One region of the Sporosarcina sp. 179-K 3D1 HS genome, then DNA from elsewhere that is predicted to be linked to it. Evidence: a T-box and tRNA genes for the amino acid it is inferred to sense, from the RefSeq annotation. Region 1 holds a T-box; the other holds one or more tRNA genes.

Region 1 (10,822 bases):
GCGTTAATTGCTTGGTGAGGTCCTTTCATCTTCCGGCCCGATAATTGAAAAATATCAGTACCATGGAAGCGCTCCACCTCTTCGACTTCCATGGAGAAATCCGTTCCGTAGACTAAAAGCCGGCTTGCCGACTTTCGGGCTATATCTGCAACTACCTTCATCGCTTCAATCGGCAAAGGGCCCGTGACAACTGGTTTATCCGGTTTGATGATACCCGCTTTTTGGACTGCGATTTCTTCAATCGTATCCCCTAAGATGGCTGTATGGTCCAACGCAATGGATGTAATGACCGAAACGAGTGGCTCAACGACATTGGTACTGTCCAAAGTTCCTCCCATGCCTGTTTCCAATAGGACAAAGTCGGGGTTTACGCGACCGAAAGTAACGAACGCGGCTGCGGTGAGCAGTTCGAAATCGGTCAGCATTCCGCTCAGCCCGGCTTCGTTCATGGATTGGAACGATTGATTCAGCTCCTCTTCAGACACCGGCTCTCCATTTAGCCGGATTTGATCATGGATATCGACAATCGCTGGTGATGAAAATACACCGGTCGTAAAGCCATGCTCCCGCAAAATCGCTTCCATGAACGCAATTGTCGAGCCTTTGCCGTTCGTTCCCGCAACATGGATCACTTGCAATTTCTTATGCGGGTCATCGACTTTTCGCAAGGCGGCCCGAATACTTTCCAACCCGGGTTTCACCATGTTTTCGCTTGCTATGTTCCAACGCTTTTTATACTCATCTAATTTAGGAATCATTCGAAACCCTCCATATGGTAAAATCAATAGTGTAGACACTTTACAAGTATAGCATGGTCGGGGGACTGCCAAATGAGTACATGCTGGGTAATCTATAACGGGAGCCTGACGAACGATAAATTCAGCGATCAGGCAGAGTTGCTGCGTGAAGCGGCGGAACGGGCTGGCATATTCGCTGTCGCGAAAAAAAATTATGAAGTGATGATGGACTTGCAGAATGGCCTCACGGATCTTCCTGATTTTATAGTTTTTCTTGATAAGGATATTTTACTTGCCTCGTTTCTGAAAAATATGGGGATTCCTGTCTTCAATGATCCGGATGTCATCGAAACTTGCGACAATAAGGCGAAACAATATTTACAGCTGGCGAAGTATGGCTTGCCGATGCCGAAAACAATTATTGCGCCAAAAGTCTATCCCACCTTCTCTATCCGGGAATCGGGCTATTATGAAAAGGTGCTAAACGAAATTGGTTTGCCGATGGTCATTAAAGAAGGCCATGGATCTTTTGGAATGAAAGTCTATTTGGTTGAAACGGAAGAACAGTTTTTTGAATGGACGGATGCTTTGCGGGGCGTCGACTATGTGTTCCAAGAATTCGTCGCTTCGAGCAGGGGGCGGGATATCCGGGTGAATATCGTAGGGGATGAAATTGTCGCGTCCATGGCACGCAAATCTGAAACTGATTTCCGCGCTAATATTACGAATGGAGGCAGTGCCACAAAAGTGGACCTAACGCCGGCGCAACAAGAGATCGCAATGCAGGCGGCGAAAGCGGTGGGTGCCGAATTTGCAGGCGTCGACCTTCTGTATGGGGAAAATGAAGAGCCCCTCGTCTGTGAAGTGAACGCCGCCGCCCATATTCGCAATATTTACAATGTAACGGGCATCAATGTTGCAGATGCCATGATTGCCTATATATTGAGGAAACTGCAATGAGAGGTTTAATAGCCTACTCTTCAATGGATGCAGAACGAAACCGGGCATTTATCGAGGATTTAATGAATGAAGCAGAAAGTGCCGGAATCTGTCTGGATTTGTGGACGCGTGACGACTTGCCGGAAGAACCGATTGACTTTATCCTGTCCCGAAGGCGGAACTCTGACCAATCTGCCCGATGGGAAGCGGAAGGGATCCGGGTTTTCAATCGGTCTGAAGTGAATCGGATTGCAAACGATAAATTCAAGACATTCGAATTGGCGACCTTGCTCGGGATACCCGCCGTACCGACGAGGAAAATCCGTTTCAGCGACGATGTCACATCCTATCCATCTGTCTTGAAAACAGTCGATGGGCATGGCGGGAACGAGGTCTTCCTCTGCCACTCTCCAAATGATGCCGAAGCCTTTTTCCGTCAGTTCGGGGAGTGCCTTATTATCGTGCAACCTTATGTCGAATCCAATGCACAAGATGTCCGGGTGTTCATGCTTGGCAATGAAGTGCTCGGTGCTGTCTTGCGAAAAGGAAATGATTCATTCAAATCCAACTTTACGCTCGGCGGATCCGTTACCAAATACGAATTGAACGATTTACAAGTAAATGAGGTACAAACCATTACACAAGCCTTGAAAAGTGATTATATCGGCATCGACTTTCTTTTATTGCCGGACGGCCGTTGGTTGTTGAATGAAATCGAAGATCCCGTCGGGGCACGGTCCTTGTACGAAACACATGATTTTTCCGTCGCCGAAAGGTTGATGGATTATCTAAAGCGGGAACTTACCAATTAAGGAGGAAATTGAATGTTAGAGAAACTTGGAATCGAGACGGTGCGGATTGACTTGCCATTCCGCCTGAATCACGTCAATTGTTTTATGGCGGAAGGAGAGACCGGCTGGACGGTCATCGATGCCGGCTTGAACAATACATACACCCAAAATGTATGGAAAGAGCGGATCGGTAATAAGAAAGTATCCGACCTATTCATCACCCATTATCATCCCGACCATTTCGGCCATGCGGGCCAGTTGCAGCAATGGACCGGAGCGCGCGTTTCCATGAGTGAAATAGACGCCCGCTCCGCCCTCACTGTCTGGGAAGAATCTTATGTCGAGAATCTGTACGGGCATTATAAAACGTCAGGCATTCCCGAGCATATGGCACGGGAAATGGTCGGAAACACCGGTGAGTTTACATCGCTCGTCACACCGTACCCGACCATTGGCCATTATTTCAAGGAAGGTGAAAAGCTGCCCATTGGACGGTATGAATATGAAATCATTCATGCACCTGGACATTCGGACGGCATGGTTTGCTTTTACAATGCGGAAGAAAGTGTCCTAATCTCCGCCGATCACATTTTACCGAAAATCACACCGAATATTTCCTATTGGTTTCATGGGGATGATAACCCGTTGCAATCCTATTTGGCTTCTTTGGAAAGCATCAAGCGACTGGATATCGATTTCGTCATCCCTTCCCACGGCAAACCATTTCACGGAGCCAATGGACGGATCGATGAGATCATCCGGCACCACGAAGACCGCTTGGAAGATACATTGCGTTCAATTACCGACGCTACGACGGTCTACGAGGCTTGCGGTCGCTTGTTCAAGATGCAATTGACGGTCCATGAAACACGCTTCGCCATCGGGGAAACAATTGCCCATCTGGAGTATTTGCGTCGTGCCGGAGAGTGCGATCGCAAGTTCGAAGAAGGACAATGGATTTATTATCAGAAATGAAAAAAGCCATTTCACCAGGCTGAGTGCCCAGTGGAATGGCTCTTTATTTTAAGATAATGTCGGTGCTGCCGCCAACATTTGATCGCGTTTGGCATAAAACTCTTTCAGGAAGTTCTGTTCATATGCAAAGCCGGCACGCATTAGGATCGGCTCGCAGTAGGAGGCTGCCGCGAAATGGAGACCGACTGGTAATTCATTTGCCCCGAAACCGAGCGGAATCGATAAAGCTGGTTGTCCCGTCATATTGAATACGGATGGATAACGGATCATCGCGCTAAATATATCTTCCGCCTGCTCATGGATCGTCACTTCTTCCACTTCGATTTTCTGCGAGGATGTCGGTGTTACTGGGGATACGATGACGTCCACTTTCGTGAACAACTCTTCGAATTGCTCCTGCACTTCTTCTTTGCGTTTTAACGCCTGCATGTACTGCAAAGCGGAAATATCTCGGCTCGATTTCAAGACGGCCCCGACATCCGCTCCAAAACGAGACTCTGGCTTATCAATATAAGCATCATGGACATAGCCCGCCTCTGACACGGCAAGTACCGTCAATAGGCCGAGATCGTCGTTCGTGAATGGAATATCTACTTCCACCAACACCGCGCCCAAAGATTTGAGCTGTTCCAACGATTTTTCATAGAGTGCAGCAGTTTCTTCATCCATCTGCTCATTCAAGTAATTATTCGGTACGCCGACTCGTAAGCCGCGGATATCTTCATTGAGGAAACCCGCATAGTCTTCCCCTGTCAGTGCTTCCATCATAACGGCAAGGTCGTCCATATTTTTCACGAGTGGCCCGACATGATCCAGCGTCCAAGAAATATTTTTCACTCCTGAGGAAGCGATCAGGTCATGCGTCGCCTTTAATCCGACTACGCCGCATGCTGCCGCTGGGATACGAATGGAGCCGCCCGTATCCGTGCCAATGGACGCAACTCCCAAAGAGGCGGCAACCGCGGCACCGGAGCCTCCACTTGAACCGCCCGGTGTGTATTCTGGATTCCATGGGTTTTTAGCCGGTCCGTAGAAAGGGTTGTTGGACGTAATGCCAAATGCAAACTCATGCATATTTGTCTTTCCGAGATTGACCGCCCCTTCGCTTTGAAGGATTTCCACAGCGCCCGCGTTTACATCCGGAACGAACGATTCATCGATGTGCGAACCGCTCGTCGTGCGCAAACCGTCAGTATATAAATTATCTTTATACGAAATTGGAATCCCTTCCAGGAATCCGATTTGTTCGCCTAGTGCATATTTTTTCTCCGACAGTTCCGCCTGCCGCAGCGCTTGTTCTTCATTAATAGTAATAAAAGCGTTCAGGTCCTTGAATTGATGAATACGATCCAGCATCTGCTTCGTCACTTCTACTGGCGAGATCTCTTTGTTCTCATACCTTTTTTTCAATTCACGAATAGTCCCATAATTAATCAATTCAACATCCCCTCTTTCTTTCATAATGTTCAGCAAACTGTAAGCCCTCTCATTCTACCATAGACTGTGAGAAATAGCTTGTTTTCTAAATAAACGAAAAACATCCCATCCCTATAAAGGGACAGGATGTTTTCATTAGATTTCTTTCAATTCCTGCATACGGCGCTCAACGGCAGCGTATTTTTCTAGATAGTCCTTTTCTTTCGCGCGTTCTTCCGCGACGACTTTTTCAGGCGCTTTGGACATGAAACGTTCATTGGACAATTTGCCTTGGACCCGTTTCACTTCACTGTCCCATTTCGCCAGTTCTTTCGTCAGACGGGCGAGCTCTTCCTCAATATCGAGCAAGCCTTCCAGCGGCAGGAACAATTCGGCTCCAGTGACAACGGCAGACATCGATTTCCCTGGAGCGGTAATGTCTTTTCCGATTGTTAGTGTTTCCGGGTTACAGAACCGTTCGATAAATTTCTCGTTCGTTTCCAACACGGCAACGGTCGCGTCGTCTTTGGCGGAAATATAAAGCGGCACTTTCTTGCTTAACGGTGTATTCACTTCCGAACGGATATTCCGGACGGAGCGAATGATGTCCATGAGCAGCTTCATATCGGCTGCGCGTGTTTTGTCGGACAATGCGGGATCCACAACCGGCCAAGCGGCCACTGTAATGGATTCGCCTTCATGCGGCAAGTTCTGCCAAATTTCTTCGGTAATGAAAGGCATGAACGGATGTAGAAGACGCATCGTTTGGTCGAGTACATGTGCCAGAACGGAACGGGTCATTTTCTTCGCCGCTTCGTCTTCCCCGTACAATGGGAGTTTGGCCATTTCGATATACCAGTCACAGAAATCATCCCAAATGAAATTATATAAAGCACGGCCCACTTCACCAAACTCGTATTTATCGGCCAATTTGGTTACCTGCTCGATCGTTTCATTGAGACGTGTCAAAATCCAAGCATCCGCCACGGATTTTTTACCAGACAAGTCGATTTCCTCATATGTCATGCCATCCATATTCATGAGGGCGAAACGGGAAGCGTTCCAAATCTTGTTCGCGAAATTCCAGACAGCTTCCACTTTTTCATTGGAATATCGAAGGTCCTGACCTGGTGAAGACCCAGTTGATAGGAAATAACGGAGCGCATCCGCACCATACTGGTCAATGACATCCATCGGATCTACCCCGTTGCCAAGCGATTTGGACATTTTCCGGCCATCTTCTGCACGGACGAGGCCGTGAATCAAGACGTCGTCAAACGGACGCTTTCCGGTAAATTCAAGGCCTTGGAAAATCATCCGGGACACCCAGAAGAAAATGATATCATACCCTGTAACAAGGGCATCGGTTGGATAGTACCGCTTGAATTCTTCATTGTCAACATCCGGCCAGCCCATCGTGGAGAACGGCCAAAGTGCAGAGGAGAACCAAGTGTCGAGGACATCATTATCCTGCGTCCAGTTTTCGCTATCCGTAGGTGCTTCGTGGCCGACATACACTTCGCCTGTTTCATTATGGTACCACGCCGGGATGCGGTGGCCCCACCAAAGCTGACGGGAAATACACCAATCATGGATGTTCTCCATCCAGTTCAAATAGGTCTTTTCAAAACGTTCCGGAACGAAGTGGACTTTCTCTTCGCCTTGCTGCAATTTGACCGCTTCATCGGCAAGCGGCTGCATTTTGACGAACCATTGCGTCGATAGATAAGGCTCAACTACAGCACCGCTTCGCTCCGAATGGCCGACCGAGTGCAAGTGATCTTCGATTTCAAATAAAACACCCATATCCTGCAAATCTTTCACAATTTGCTTCCGGCATTCAAAACGATCCATACTTTCGTACTTGCCAGCCAATTTATTCATCGTGCCATCCTCGTTCATGACAAGCACTCGAGGAAGATTGTGGCGATTGCCGATCTCGAAGTCGTTCGGATCATGGGCAGGCGTGATTTTCACGGCGCCGCTTCCGAATTCCATATCAACATAATCATCCGCTACAATCGGAATGTCCCGGCCGACGATCGGCAATTTTACCATCTTACCGATAAGGTGCTTATAGCGCTCATCTTCCGGATGGACCGCAACCGCGGTATCTCCAAGCATCGTTTCCGGACGGGTTGTCGCAATTTCGATGCTGCCCGTGCCGTCAGCCAGAGGATAGCGCATATGATAGAAGGCACCCTGCACATCTTTATGGATGACCTCGATATCGGACAGTGCCGTTTTCGTGGCGGGATCCCAGTTGATAATGTATTCGCCGCGGTAAATATACCCTTTTTCATACAACTTGACGAACACTTCGCGGACCGCACGGGAAAGACCTTCGTCCAACGTGAAACGCTCCCGGGAATAGTCGAGGCCGAGGCCAAGTTTAGCCCATTGCTCACGGATATGGCTTGCATATTCCTCTTTCCATCTCCATGTCTCTTCCAAGAATTTTTCACGGCCGAGATCGTAGCGCGTTTTCCCTTCTGCACGTAATTTCTCTTCCACTCTCGCTTGCGTCGCAATGCCCGCGTGGTCCATTCCAGGCAACCAGAGCGCATCGTATCCTTGCATTCGCTTCATCCGGATCAGGATGTCTTGCAATGTTGTGTCCCACGCATGTCCGAGGTGAAGTTTCCCGGTGACATTCGGAGGAGGAATGACAATCGTATACGGTTCCTTTCCACTATCCGGCTGCGCCTCAAAAAATTTACCTTGGAGCCACCATTCATAGCGACCTGCTTCAATCGCTTGGGGATCATATTTCGTTGGCATCGTTAATTCATCATTTGCCATTTGTTATTCCTCCTTTGATTTTTTGGAAATAAAAAAACTCCATTCGTCTTCAAAAGGACGAAGGAGTTATTTCGCGGTACCACCTTTAATTCGTGTACTAAAAAAGTACACCTCAATCTCGGATAACGGCTTCAAACCGGCTTCCGCTACTGGAATAATCCTATCACGGAAACTGCTCGCGGGTGACATTCGGCAATTGATTTACAGGCCCTCTCACCATTGGTGCCCTCTCTTTGCTAAACCATGTTGCGTACTCTCCCGTTCATCGCAATGATATGCAGTTACAATCATTGTACGGAAACGGGCGCGGAACGTCAAGTATGGAATCAATTTCGCTGAATAAAGATGAAAGGATGGTGTGATGCGAAAAGGATATAACCCGTACTTATTGCCCTCTTGGCTTCGGAAGACAAGGTTTTATTGCAAAGGGATCATTATTCCACTCTGTGCATTCCAACTGATCCGGCTATTGATTGTTCCGACGACTGGAGACTTTCTTCTGTTGGTCGGTCTATGCGGCTTAGCTTTCCTTTTTTACAAAAATATCATTTAATCGGAAGAGGGTCGTAGAGTATTCATCCTTCAATCCGGCAATGAATGACAGGGCTTCATTGGACTCCTGATAAGAAGCACTGTCATTCATTGATTCCGTTAAAGAGGTTGCAGCCTCCTTGTGAGAACCAGGCTTTTCAAGAGATTCTTCCGACATGGCAATCGGAGATGTGACAGGCTCCTCCTCCGTCATCTGGACAGCTTCCGCTGTTGCATGATGCAAGGAAGAAGATTCGATTGCCTCAGCGAGAGCTTGATTGTATTCACATTCGACCTCCCAAACGATACCGATCGAGCCTTGTCCGTCCCATTCGCTTCGCTCATGAGAAGCTGTCACATGAATCGGGCTCTTGGCTTCAGGCGGGAGATCAATATGAAGTGGGACCGCATACTCAAAATAGCCTTTATTCCCATCCAGCTCGACATCCTCTACAAGAACCGCTGCATCCAGCCCTTCCGCTTCTTGGATTGGCTCCTCCTCTGTAAATCTGATTTTCGCGGCGATATGGTAAATCCCCGACAGACGGACCCCCTGTTCCGATCTCTCTTCCATAAATCCTGGGGTGACCTTTAACGAAATTGCCTCCGCAGGCATTCCCGCTTCCGCTGGAAACATAAAGTTCTCCTGCATCGTCCATTTTTTTTTATCCAATCTCGTCCCTCCTCATTTTCATTCACTGATTATTGTATGCGGCATGGAATGACAATAGAAGAGTAGTTGTGGATCCGGGAGCTGGAGTGGATAGAATGAGCGTTCGTGCGGAGTTATCGGCGCCTGCGCGAAGTTATGGGCGCCCCAGCGAAATTATCAGCGGACGCACGAAGTTATAAGCGCTCACGCGTAGTTATGAGCGCCTACGCGAAATTATCAGCGCACGACCGAAGTTATGGCGCTCTCGCGAAGTTATGAACTCACAATAAAAACAGCTACCCTCTTATAAAAAAGGATAGCTGTTGTTTATTATCTCGCCAACTGAGCAAAGACTTTATGGAATGCTTCCACGGTTTTAGCCATATGCTCTTCCGTGTGAGCTGTTGAAAGGAACATGCCTTCAAACTGGGATGGTGGCAGGAAGATGCCTTCTTCAGCCATCAAGCGATAATATTCCGCGAACAACTCCAAGTCCGATGTTTTGGCTTTGTCATAATCGGACACTTTCTCATCCGTGAAGAAGAAGCCGATCATGGAACCTGCACGGTTTACCGTGTGCGGAATGTTGTATTTCGTCGCCGCTTCACGGAAACCGGATTCCAATTGGTCGCCGAGTTTCATGAAATAGTCATAAGAAGCCGGTGTCAACTTCTTCAATGTTTCAATTCCCGCAGTCATCGCCAGTGGATTCCCGGATAGCGTTCCTGCCTGATAGACCGATCCTGCCGGCGCGATATGCTCCATGATTTCACGCTTGCCGCCATATGCGCCTACCGGTAGACCACCGCCGATCACTTTCCCGAGGCAAGTCAAGTCCGGTGTGATACCGAAATAGCCTTGTGCACAGTTATAACCTACGCGGAAGCCTGTCATCACCTCATCAAAAATGAGAAGCGTGCCATTTTTCTCCGTCAGTTCACGCAATCCTTCCAAGAAACCAGGCTCTGGAGGAACAACCCCCATATTTCCTGCAACCGGTTCTACAATGACACCTGCCAAGTCATCTCCGAATTGATCGAAAACGGCTTGGACACTTTCCATATCATTATACGCAACTGTAATGGTATTTTTTGCGATGCCTTCCGGAACGCCCGGGCTATCCGGAAGACCCAATGTTGCTACGCCGGATCCCGCTTTAATAAGCAAGGAGTCCCCATGGCCATGATAACAGCCTTCAAATTTCAGGATTTTATTGCGCCCTGTATAGCCCCGTGCCAGCCGCAATGCACTCATCGTCGCTTCCGTACCGGATGATACCATGCGGACCATTTCAATGGAAGGCACACGTTCTATGACGATTTTCGCAAGTTCATTCTCAACCAAGGTCGGTGCTCCAAAGCTTGTCCCCGTTTCCGCGATGCGCTTGATTCCCGCCACGACGTCCGGATCGCTATGTCCCAAGATCAGGGGTCCCCATGACAGGACGTAATCGATGTATTCATTTCCATCGATATCTGTAATCATAGCCCCTTTTCCGCTCTGCATGAAAATCGGATCCATATTCACCGATTTGAACGCACGGACCGGCGAGTTGACTCCGCCCGGCAATAAATTTACGGCTTCCGTAAAAGCCTGCTTCGATTGTTCATAACGATTTCCCAATTAGTTCTCCTCCAACCAGCGTGCCACATCTTTGGCGTGGTACGTCATAATGAGATCCGCCCCTGCACGCTTCATACTTGTCAATGTCTCCAAAACAATTTTCTTCTCTTCCACCCAACCATTGATGGCAGCCGCCTTCACCATTGCGTACTCGCCGCTTACATTGTACGCCACGACAGGCAATAACACGGAGTTTTTTACATCCCGCATAATATCGAGGTAAGACAGAGCCGGTTTGACGATCAGGAAATCGGCGCCTTCTTCCACATCCGACTCAGCTTCACGCAAGGCTTCCATTCGGTTGGCTGGATCCATTTGATACGTCTTCCGATCTCCGAATTGCGGAGTGGAATCGG
Region 2 (10,822 bases), on a different contig from region 1:
TGCCAAAGGCATCGCTGGGTAGCTATGTGTGGACGGGATAAATGCTGAAAGCATCTAAGCATGAAGCCCCCCTCAAGATGAGATTTCCCATTACATTTGTAAGTAAGATCCCTCAAAGAAGATGAGGTGGATAGGTCCGGGGTGGAAGTGCGGCGACGCATGGAGCTGACGGATACTAATCGATCGAGGACTTAACCTCAAACAAAAAGGTTGCATGGCTTGTGGTAAGCAGACAATGTTGGTTTTATCCGGTTTTGAGCGAACAAAATGAATTAATTTTGAAAAACGCTTGAAATACTCATTAGACTATGGTATAATAAGTCTTGTCTTGTGGAAAATAGTCCAGTGTCGATGGCGAAGAGGTCACACCCGTTCCCATACCGAACACGGAAGTTAAGCTCTTCAGCGCCGATGGTAGTCGGGGGATTCCCCCTGTGAGAGTAGGACGTCGCTGGGCTGTCATTTCCAAATGACTACTGAGTATTAGTAATGTTATTATTCCGCAGTAGCTCAGTGGTAGAGCAATCGGCTGTTAACCGATCGGTCGTAGGTTCGAATCCTACCTGCGGAGCCAATTGGAGAGCTGTCCGAGTGGCCGAAGGAGCACGATTGGAAATCGTGTATACGCTAACCGCGTATCAAGGGTTCAAATCCCTTGCTCTCCGCCAGTTATTTTACTTATTGAATATGGCCCCTTGGTCAAGCGGTTAAGACACCGCCCTTTCACGGCGGTAACACGGGTTCGAATCCCGTAGGGGTCACCATTTATTTAAACTAGCAGTAATGCGAAGCTTATCGCAATTTTAACCCGGAGGATTAGCTCAGCTGGGAGAGCACCTGCCTTACAAGCAGGGGGTCGGCGGTTCGAGCCCGTCATCCTCCACCATTTCTTTAATAGTATTGTCGCGGGGTGGAGCAAATCGCATAACAACGAATGCGATTAACGCCGACAGCGAAGCGTAAGGCGTCCAGTATGCCGAATGCGTAGAAGTACTTTTGTCTTATGAATAATATTATCGCGGGGTGGAGCAGTGGTAGCTCGTCGGGCTCATAACCCGAAGGTCGCAGGTTCAAATCCTGCCCCCGCAACCAAACGGTCCCGTGGTGTAGCGGTTAACATGCCTGCCTGTCACGCAGGAGATCGCCGGTTCGATCCCGGTCGGGACCGCCATTTATTTTCATTACATAGATTTGAAAAGGAAAGATAACACCGATTCAAATCCAATAATTACAATGTGGCTCAGTAGCTCAGTCGGTAGAGCAAAGGACTGAAAATCCTTGTGTCGGCGGTTCGATTCCGTCCTGAGCCACCATATATTTTCACCGTGCCGGTGTAGCTCAATTGGTAGAGCAACTGACTTGTAATCAGTAGGTTGAGGGTTCAAGTCCTTTCGCCGGCACCATCTTTCTGGTGGGGTAGCGAAGTGGCTAAACGCGGCGGACTGTAAATCCGCTCCCTCCGGGTTCGGCGGTTCGAATCCGTCCCCCACCACCATTATACAGGGGCATAGTTTAACGGTAGAATAGAGGTCTCCAAAACCTTTGGTGTGGGTTCGATTCCTACTGCCCCTGCCAATATTCTAGCTATTTCTAGCCTACTTGATGGCGGTTGTGGCGAAGTGGTTAACGCATCGGATTGTGGTTCCGACATTCGAGGGTTCGATTCCCTTCAGCCGCCCCATTCATGTTGCGAGATAATTATACTATAGTGGCGATTGTGGCGAAGTGGTTAACGCATCGGATTGTGGTTCCGACATTCGAGGGTTCGATTCCCTTCAGTCGCCCCATTATTTTTTGGGGTATAGCCAAGCGGTAAGGCAACGGACTTTGACTCCGTCATTCGTTGGTTCGAATCCAGCTACCCCAGTAGTTGCGGAAGTAGTTCAGTGGTAGAATACGACCTTGCCAAGGTCGGGGTCGCGGGTTCGAATCCCGTCTTCCGCTCCACTTTTTCTACGGCGGCATAGCCAAGCGGTAAGGCACGGGTCTGCAACACCCTTACCACCGGTTCGATTCCGGTTGCCGCCTCCAGTTTTGCTTCGTAACTTAATATTATGCCCGAGTGGTGGAATGGCAGACACGTCGCACTCAAAATGCGATGCCGCGAGGCGTGCCGGTTCAAGTCCGGCCTCGGGTATCCACGAAAAAAGGTACAACTTCGGTTGTATCTTTTTTTATTGGTTCAACTGGCAGCTCGAAAGCTCGTCAATCCCTGCAAGCGCCCATAACTTTGCGTGAGCGCTCATAACTTCGCACAGGCGCTTATAACTTCCCGTGGGCGCTCATAACTTCGGAAACTTCCTTCATCTGCTCTTAACCCCCTTTCCCCTTACAGCCATGTTACATGGCCATAAACAGTGTTTAATTCCATCCACTTATCCTCTCTTCATAAAAAGATTAAAATCTTGTAAGATTTGGTTACCTGAAACGTCTACTATATAAAGGGAGGGGAGAAAATGTGATACCACATTCGATTGAGGACTGGTTTTATAAATATGAAAAAGATGTAACCAGTTTTTTGATTTACTATACTGGGACGCTGGATGTGGAGGATCTTGTCCAAGACACCTTTCTGATTGCCTTGAAGAGCATATCTGCCTTTAAAGGAGAGTCCCATCCGAAGACATGGTTAATTACCATTGCGCGCAATCAGGTACTTGATACGTATCGTAGACGAAAGCTTTGGTCGCGCCTGACCCATTTGCTTCATTTGAAAGAGGAGCCCTCGGATGAAGTGGCGGCTTGGCTGGTCCGCAATCAAGAAGCGGATGCACTGTATCAGGCTATCCGGCAGCTTTCTCGAAAGAATCGGGAAGTGGTCATTCTCCGGGGAATTTTAGAAATGTCCTCCAAAGAGGTGTCTGCCATCGTGAATCTTACGGAAAATGCAGTAAATGTCATGTTTCATCGTGCGTTGAAGAAATTAAGACAATTACTGGAAGAGGAGGAGTCGGCCCATGGAAAAAACGAACGAATTACATGAGCAACTAAACAGCCTTCCCACTTATTCGCTGCCGGATAAAAAAAAGGAAGCCATTTTGCAGAATTTAGCCGAACCGCAAAAGAAACAACAACAAAACATGCGAGTAACTCGTCTTTTCCCGTCCATTACGCTTATGGTGGTCCTATTCGTCCTTTTCTTGTTTCTGAATGAAAGTCGGACTCACTGGAATGTAGGGCAGAACCAAATGGCAGACCGAGGAGAGTTATTTTCAGCCTCGCCTTATCAGGAGTTGATCGGCGTGGAAGGGAAAATTGGAATATTAGGTCCGCGCCATTTTGTAGCCGAGGATCCGAGGAGAGTCGCTAAGTTGATGTTATTTTTCTGGGGCACGCCTCAGGAAATGGTCTCTCAACCATATAAGGTGGAAGCGATCCATGCCAATGGAGAAGAGATCACTTTATCCGAGGGGGTCCTCAGCAGTCCGTTATACGAAGAAGATGCTCATGTGTTAACGAAGTTCACTCCATTTCCCATTGAAGGAGAATGGCAATTGTCTTTCTATATTGGCGAGAAGGTATTTGAAGAGTTTACAATCGAAGTACTGCCGCCCTTTCCTAAAACGGAATCGTATACATTACTGAATTCTCCCAAAGAAATAAATCCAGGGGAAGAAACAGAATTGTATATCGAAAAATATGGCAATGGGAAACGAGAAATCACGGTTGAGTTGAGGACATCCTCGGGTAAATTAGTTTCCACTCAAACGTTTCAGCGGGATGCAGACGCACTCCATGCCCCGACTTCGAAGAAATTGCTTATCTATCAAGGAGTCATGAACTTTCCAAAAAAGGGGAAGTGGATTCTCGTGATTGACGGAGAGAAAACGAAACCGTTTAAAAATTGAAGACGCCCCTTCCGCGATGGGTAGGGGCGTCCTCCATAGGGTGGGACCGATACGAAGTTAAGTGGCAGGAAACGGTTGCGTTGCCTGTAGTCGGTTATCGGGAAGTGGTCACAATGTAAAGGGTAACAGATGATTGGTTGGTCTCCATTAAATTGGACTATAGATCCCGTACCCTATGCCTTGAAAAGGACTCTCACCTTTTCAAGGCTCAAAAATAGTCGGTGTTGTCAAATTCCAGTTCAATCGCGTAGTTTTTCGCATTTATGCGGTTCGATACTTGATGGGCATCTTTTTCCGCTTGCAATGCTTTCAGACGATATGCTTCCGGGTCGAACAGAGCGACACGATAGAAGGTCGTGTTTTCACCATAGCCGAACTGGATTGCTTCCTTTTCGGAAGAAGCCAGTTCCTTATAAAAGTTGGCTTTTGCTCGAAGTTGGGTTGCCAGTTCGATCGCCTCGACAATCGCAAGCTGTTGGCCATCGAATTCAATTGTATGGTCGATATTGGCACGGTACATGAGGCGATCGAGCACTCGGCTATCGGTACGCACTTTTTCCAGCTCCGCTTCTACAACTGGCAAGGTACGTGGCCCTGTTTCAGGTGTCTTCCCTTTCTCCACCGTTGTGAAAGCAACGCGCCTCATTTCCGCTTCCAACTCATGAATCTTCTTTTTTATTATGCTCTTTAATTTGACGGCTTCTGCCAAAGTAATTTTACTCACTGGATTTCCCCCTATACACCTTCATTTGTCAATTGTAACGGATGGAGCGTCGGAATGTATAACATACGACTGGGAGTCACCACCGCTGATGCTGGTGAACATATTAGCGCAGGAGGTGGTCAGTTCAAGTGCCTCTTCTGCATCCATTGAAGGACGAATGAAGAACACTTGAAGGGCAGCGGTTGTTTCTTGGGTCACGGATGTCCGGATTGAATCGACAAACGGGCTTCCGAACGGACTATAATCATCTTTCAGCAATACAATCCCGGATAAGGAGTTGAAGCGGCCATTCAACCCTTCATAACCCTCATCTTCCGCTCCAACCGTGGCATGGATATTTCCGACTGTCTTATCAAAGTCGTAGATGCCTACCGGAATTTCATATTGCAGGGAGAAGAAGTTATTCAAATCGACTGCGCTGTGGAACGGCTGGATATAATTCTGTTTCTTGATCCGCCGCATCAGTGCTTCGACAGAGGGACGATACCGGTTCGGATCCGCCCCGAAGGTTTTCCAGACGTTGCGCCACTCTTGGATTCCCGAATACTCGGAAAACGCTTTGTCCTCTAATTCAAAGAAAAGCTGCTCTTGAAAAAGTTGTAATCTACCTTTTAGCATTTGAGGCGATTCTGCCACCGTAATTTTGGTATAATAATTAATGCCCAATTTCAAATCGGGCATGTCGGTCAGTAATTTTTGATCCAATTTAATTATCAATGACATCACCCTTTACCTAGTTTACCAATAATCTTAGCATAAAGGAGGCGATTTAGGGTGAACGCTGTTCAACTGCAACAAGCAATCCGGACTTACGCGGCTTCCATCGGCATTGACAAAATCGGTTTTACGACCGCAGCCCCGTTCCGGGAATTAAAAAACCGGTTGAAACGGCAACAGGAATTAGGCTATCAGTCGGGATTCGAGGAAAAAGACTTGGACAAGCGGACGGAACCGGCGTTGCTCCTAGATGAGGCGGAGAGCATCATATCCATTGCCATCGCGTATCCTTCCAAAATGCAGGATTCACCGAGAGGGAAAAAAGGGGAGCGACGGGGGCTCTTTTGCCGTGCGTCTTGGGGGATGGATTACCATACAGTACTCCGGGAGAAACTTCAGCTTTTGGAGCAATTTATAAAGGAATATGTGCCTGCAGCCCAGTTGCGTTCCATGGTCGATACGGGCGAACTCGTCGATCGGGCGGTGGCAGAACGCGCGGGTATCGGCTGGTCCGGGAAAAATTGCTCCATTATTACGCCGGAATTCGGTTCCTATGTGTATCTAGGAGAAATGATTACGAACATCCCATTTGAGCCTGACACGCCGATGGAAGAGGAGTGCGGCGACTGCACCCTTTGCCTGGATGCCTGCCCTACAGGAGCCTTAATACAAGGGGGCCAATTGAATGCGCAACGCTGTATCGCATTTTTGACGCAAACGAAAACACCGATTCCCGAGGAATTCCGGCGAGAAATCGGCAACCGTTTGTACGGATGTGATACATGCCAAACTGTCTGCCCGAAGAATAAACGGAAATACAACCTGCATCAACCAGCTTTTCAACCCGATCCGGAACTGGCAAAGCCATTGCTGCAACCGTTGCTGAAACTATCGAACCGGGAATTCAAGGAGCGCTTCGGCCATGTCTCCGGCTCATGGCGCGGGAAAAACCCGATTCAGCGGAATGCTATCATCGCTTTGGCGCACTTTAAAGAAGAAGCGGCTGTACCGGATTTGATCGGCATCTTACTAGAGGATCCGCGCCCTGTCATCCGAGGAACAGCCGCATGGGCGCTCGGAGAAATCGGTTCGGCGATGGGCTATGGCGCAATAGAAAAAGCATTACAAACAGAAGAAGATGAGTCTGTCCGAAAGGAATTGGAGGCAGCCATTGAGACCTTAGAGGAAGTGTAGAGATGACTATCCATGTTGCATTATTTGAACCACTGATTCCGGCTAATACAGGGAACATTGCCCGTACTTGCGCGGGAACGGGGGCGAAACTCCATTTGATCAAACCGCTCGGCTTTTCGACAGACGACAAAATGCTGAAACGGGCGGGGCTTGATTATTGGGAATTTGTCGATATCACCTATCATGATGGGATTGATGAATTATTTGCATCTTTCCCGGATGCCGAGTTTTACTTCATTACGAAGTTTGGAATGGAACCTTATAGCTCTTTCAATTTTTCGGATGAATCCAAGGACATTTTCTTCGTTTTCGGAAAGGAGACGACCGGACTCCCCGATGAGATCATCGAGAGCCGCCCGGAGCAATGTTTGCGAATTCCGATGAATGGGAATATCCGCTCGTTGAATTTATCAAACACAGCTTCCATTCTGATTTACGAGGCGTTACGGCAGCGAGGTTTTCCGGAATTGACATAAAAAAACGGGACAGCCTAATGGCTCGTCCCGTTTTCTGCAATCATTATTTTTTAACTTTGCCCGGCTTGTCTTCATACCCGCCAGTGAAAATAGCTGACAGGAATGAGAAGCAAACGGCTATGATTAGAATAAGTGTCATTGTGTGTGCCTCCCGTTAAGTCAATTGTTCTGTAAGTATTATACCCCAAATTATATGGAATTGGTATAGCGGGGCGATAAATTTGTGACAAAGAGGGGAAGATATGAAACTTTTGACGTTTTGATGCGTAGAAAAGATAATGCAATTGATTGTGGAGGGACTGCATATGAACTATTCAACTGGCTTGAAATGGATTACAGGTATTGCGGAGGCATTCTTGGCCATCCCAATTATCGGAGGCGCGATTGTTATCGGGACAGGCTATAATGCTTTGTTTATCATGTTTATTCTGCATGCGATTACACTGTTGCTGTCCATTCGTGAGGGACAGGGGAAAGCTGCTTCGATTTTAGGATTATTCACCAGTGTCGCTAGCGTCATCCCGGTGATTGGCTGGTTTTTGCATTTGATCACAGCAGGGGCTTTATTCGTTTCCGCTATCATGTCAACCCGTAATCGTATTTGATAGGAATATTAAAACTGCCCTTCCGCAATAGAAAGCGGAAGGGCAGTTTTTCAATGTGGCAAAAAGAGCAATTGATAGGTGAACAGGACAGCGAAAATATACAGTAGGAGCGGAACTTGCTTGCCCCTACCTTTAACCACCTTCAGTAAAGGATAAGTGATGAAGCCAAGGGCGATCCCTGTCGCGATGCTGGACGTCAACGGCATGGTTAAAATGACAAGAAATGCCGGAAACGCTTCATCGAATGAATCCCAATCGATTTGCTTCACTGCCCCGATCATCAAACTTCCGACGATAATGAGTGCCGGCGCCGTGATGGCTGAAACGCCGGAGAGCGCCGAGACGACCGGGCTGAAAAAGGCTGCTCCGATAAAGAGAACTGCTACGGTTAGCGTTGTAAGCCCCGTACGCCCTCCGACAGCGACGCCGGAAGAAGACTCTATATAAGCGGACGTCGGACTTGTTCCAAACATGGAACCGACAGTAGCGGCAACGGAATCGGCCAATAGCGCATGGCGTGCCCGTGGGAGCGATTTCCCTTTCATGAGCCCGGCTTGTTTGGCAACGCCGATCATCGTACCCGTCGTATCAAATAAGGTAACAATCAAAAAAGCGAATACGACACCGTACAGTCCGTGCGAAACGACATCCCCGGCCGCTTGGACCGGATTCCAGACCAAGAGGCCTTCAGGCAAGTGAGGGAGCTTCCAAGGCGCGCCCTCGAAATGGAGTTGTTTCGTAGCAAAAGCCACGATGCCGGTAGCGATCATCCCGATGAAAATGGATCCGTAGACGTTCAACGTCATGAGAATGATGGTGACGAGCAATCCGAAAAGTGTCAGTAACACGGGAGGCGATGTCAAGTCACCGAGCCTCACCAAAGTGGCCTCATGCGGAGCGACAAGTCCGGACAATCGCAGTCCTAAGAATGCGATGAATAACCCGATTCCTGCAGTGATGCCATGCTTCAAATTTTCCGGTATGGATTCAATCAGCTTCTCACGGAACGGAGTCATGGATAGGATAATGAATAACAAACCCGCTATAAATACAGCGGAAAAAGCAGTCAAGTAATCAAGTTGGCCATCCGATGCAATGACAACTGATGTAAAATATGCGTTCAATCCCATACCAGGTGCAATGGCGATCGGATAATTGGCGAATAAGGCCATCCATAATGTCCCGATGACAGTGGCAATGATGGTAGCCAGAAAAACTTGATCGAAAGGCACTCCGGCATCCGCCAAAATGATCGGGTTGACAATGACGATATACACCATCGTTAAAAAAGTCGTCATTCCCGCCAGAATCTCTGTTTTGGCATTCGTACCGGCTTTATTTAAATGAAACAAAAGGGTATCCTCCTTAAACACGAACTTTATTGAACACATTTTAAATAATATTCGTTTTTAATGAGAAATGCAATCATTACTTTCATATAATTTTATAGTAAAAATATATAAGACTTTCGAATTGGGTTATTTTTCATAAGGAGTATAAATTGTGGTATGATGAAAAAAAGCCAACAGGGGGAATGGGAATTGTTTAGAAGCAGAAAGAATGTCGGCCAAGACGAAAGTTTAAAGCAAGAACTTGAGCAACTTAAGATGGCTTATTCCGAGAGAGAAGCAGAAGATCTAGGACGTCTGACTGAAATTAAGAATGAATTGGCTGCTGCAGTCGACCAACATGAGAAAGTGAATGCCCAGCACAACATTTTAGAACAGGCAGTGGGGCAAATAGAGAAGAAATTTACGAATGTTGGAGAATTAAGTGAACAATCATCTGAAAAATCGCTAGAGTTGAACGACCGTGGAAATTCCCTCAAGGAGAAATCCTATGTAATGGTTGCCGAAGCTACGGAAGGGACGAAAGAAGTCCATGCGACAGCAGATGTGATCAAAGAATTGGGGAATCAGATACAAGCATCCGAGACGAATATGGAAAATCTTAGCGAGCGCTCAGTTGAAATCCAATCAATTGTCGGAGTGATTGAAGACATTGCGGCCCAGACCAACCTGTTGGCCTTGAACGCATCCATCGAAGCAGCCCGGGCAGGGGAATATGGAAAAGGGTTTGCGGTCGTCGCCCAAGAAGTGAGGAAACTTGCGGAAAGCACATCCGATAGTACTGCCAACATCCAAACATTGACAACATCCTTGCGCAACGAAATTGAACAAGCTTTGGAGGCTACCCGGAAAAGTGCAGAACTTGTGGAAAAAGGAGTCGCCGTCAGTTTGGCAACAGCCTCCAAAATTGAGACAATCCTCAGCACGATTGAAGAAAGTCAAGGGGATATCGGCTCCATTCAGGAAATGATCGAAGACCAAAAACAGCTCTCCGAAAAAGTGAAACAGGAACTCCTGGGAGCCAATGAATTATTTGCACAGGCGCATGAATTGATCATGCAGCATATTGAGGACGCAAAAGAAGTGGATGAGCGTTTGGAAAGCGGCATCCGCCAATTGAAACGTTGAATACTTAACGAAAAAGCATGGGCTCCCATCAATTGGGGCCCATGCTTTTTCTGTTGTGTTCACAACTACTCATATTCAGTCCAACTCCACCGTCGTTAATTCGCCGGTAAAAGGATGGACAAAAGATAGCTTCGTTGCCGTGAGTCGATAATTCCCATCCGGCGTTTCACTACCGTCATACAATGTGTCCCCTTTGACCGGATGCCCGATATGGGACAGATGGACACGGATTTGATGGGTTCTTCCCGTTTCCAGTTCCGCTTCGACGAAAGTGGAATCGGCGGTGCGCCGAATGACACGGAAATGGGTCGTGGCGGATTGGCCGGACGGGGACACCCGGCGCTTCGATGGATGATGGCGATCCCGTCCGATCGGGTAATGGATGGATCCTCTCGGCCTTCTCATCTCACCATCTACCTCTGCTACATACATACGTGTGATCTGGCCTTGCTCCAGCAAGCGATCAAACAGCGCCTTGGCGATCGGATGCTTGGCAACGAGAATGAGCCCAGACGTCCCTTTGTCGAGCCGATGAACATGCTCTGCGTAATCGCCTCCTTGCTCACGAACATAAGCGATCACTTGATTCATGAAAGTGCCCTTCTCCCCGGGCGTTGCCGGGTGGGTTGCGATGCCTGCGGGCTTTACGGCAGCGAGGATGTGTTCATCTTCATAGATGACGTCCAAATGGTCCGCATGGTCTGACTCATATGTGGACGGCGCATGGGGAAACTCGAACGTCAGCCGGGTTCCGGTCGGCAGAGGGGAGCGCCAATCAAGC

What was found. A T-box is a leader RNA that pairs with one kind of tRNA and senses whether it is charged. The one in region 1 lies ahead of AB1K83_RS07115 (valine--tRNA ligase), so its partner is inferred to be a tRNA-Val.
Region 2: it has a tRNA-Val gene. The T-box ahead of AB1K83_RS07115 (valine--tRNA ligase) is inferred to sense a tRNA for this amino acid. The anticodon was not compared.

Annotation. Positions count from the first base shown of each region.
Region 1 is NZ_JBFEGI010000003.1:389,095-399,916, forward strand. Features, by position in the region: gene AB1K83_RS07090 (bifunctional folylpolyglutamate synthase/dihydrofolate synthase) at 1-758, opposite strand, end outside; gene AB1K83_RS07095 (ATP-grasp domain-containing protein) at 831-1,697, shown strand; gene AB1K83_RS07100 (ATP-grasp domain-containing protein) at 1,694-2,488, shown strand; gene AB1K83_RS07105 (MBL fold metallo-hydrolase) at 2,501-3,442, shown strand; gene AB1K83_RS07110 (amidase) at 3,491-4,915, opposite strand; gene AB1K83_RS07115 (valine--tRNA ligase) at 5,015-7,660, opposite strand; T-box leader at 7,711-7,935, opposite strand; gene AB1K83_RS07120 (hypothetical protein) at 8,181-8,864, opposite strand; gene hemL (glutamate-1-semialdehyde 2,1-aminomutase) at 9,174-10,466, opposite strand; gene hemB (porphobilinogen synthase) at 10,467-10,822, opposite strand, start outside.
Region 2 is NZ_JBFEGI010000016.1:52,100-62,921, reverse strand. Features, by position in the region: partial or broken rRNA gene AB1K83_RS16725 (23S ribosomal RNA) at 1-199, shown strand, start outside; rRNA gene rrf (5S ribosomal RNA) at 342-457, shown strand; tRNA gene AB1K83_RS16715 (tRNA-Asn) at 500-574, shown strand; tRNA gene AB1K83_RS16710 (tRNA-Ser) at 578-668, shown strand; tRNA gene AB1K83_RS16705 (tRNA-Glu) at 690-764, shown strand; tRNA gene AB1K83_RS16700 (tRNA-Val) at 811-886, shown strand; tRNA gene AB1K83_RS16695 (tRNA-Met) at 1,018-1,092, shown strand; tRNA gene AB1K83_RS16690 (tRNA-Asp) at 1,096-1,171, shown strand; tRNA gene AB1K83_RS16685 (tRNA-Phe) at 1,238-1,313, shown strand; tRNA gene AB1K83_RS16680 (tRNA-Thr) at 1,328-1,403, shown strand; tRNA gene AB1K83_RS16675 (tRNA-Tyr) at 1,411-1,495, shown strand; tRNA gene AB1K83_RS16670 (tRNA-Trp) at 1,502-1,575, shown strand; tRNA gene AB1K83_RS16665 (tRNA-His) at 1,606-1,681, shown strand; tRNA gene AB1K83_RS16660 (tRNA-His) at 1,712-1,787, shown strand; tRNA gene AB1K83_RS16655 (tRNA-Gln) at 1,796-1,867, shown strand; tRNA gene AB1K83_RS16650 (tRNA-Gly) at 1,873-1,947, shown strand; tRNA gene AB1K83_RS16645 (tRNA-Cys) at 1,958-2,031, shown strand; tRNA gene AB1K83_RS16640 (tRNA-Leu) at 2,057-2,137, shown strand; gene AB1K83_RS16635 (RNA polymerase sigma factor) at 2,459-2,983, shown strand; gene AB1K83_RS16630 (hypothetical protein) at 2,958-3,848, shown strand; gene AB1K83_RS16625 (hypothetical protein) at 4,057-4,572, opposite strand; gene AB1K83_RS16620 (B3/4 domain-containing protein) at 4,594-5,289, opposite strand; gene queG (tRNA epoxyqueuosine(34) reductase QueG) at 5,347-6,483, shown strand; gene trmL (tRNA (uridine(34)/cytosine(34)/5-carboxymethylaminomethyluridine(34)-2'-O)-methyltransferase TrmL) at 6,486-6,959, shown strand; gene AB1K83_RS16605 (hypothetical protein) at 7,265-7,564, shown strand; gene AB1K83_RS16600 (NCS2 family permease) at 7,615-8,916, opposite strand; gene AB1K83_RS16595 (methyl-accepting chemotaxis protein) at 9,106-10,041, shown strand; gene AB1K83_RS16590 (RluA family pseudouridine synthase) at 10,117-10,822, opposite strand, start outside.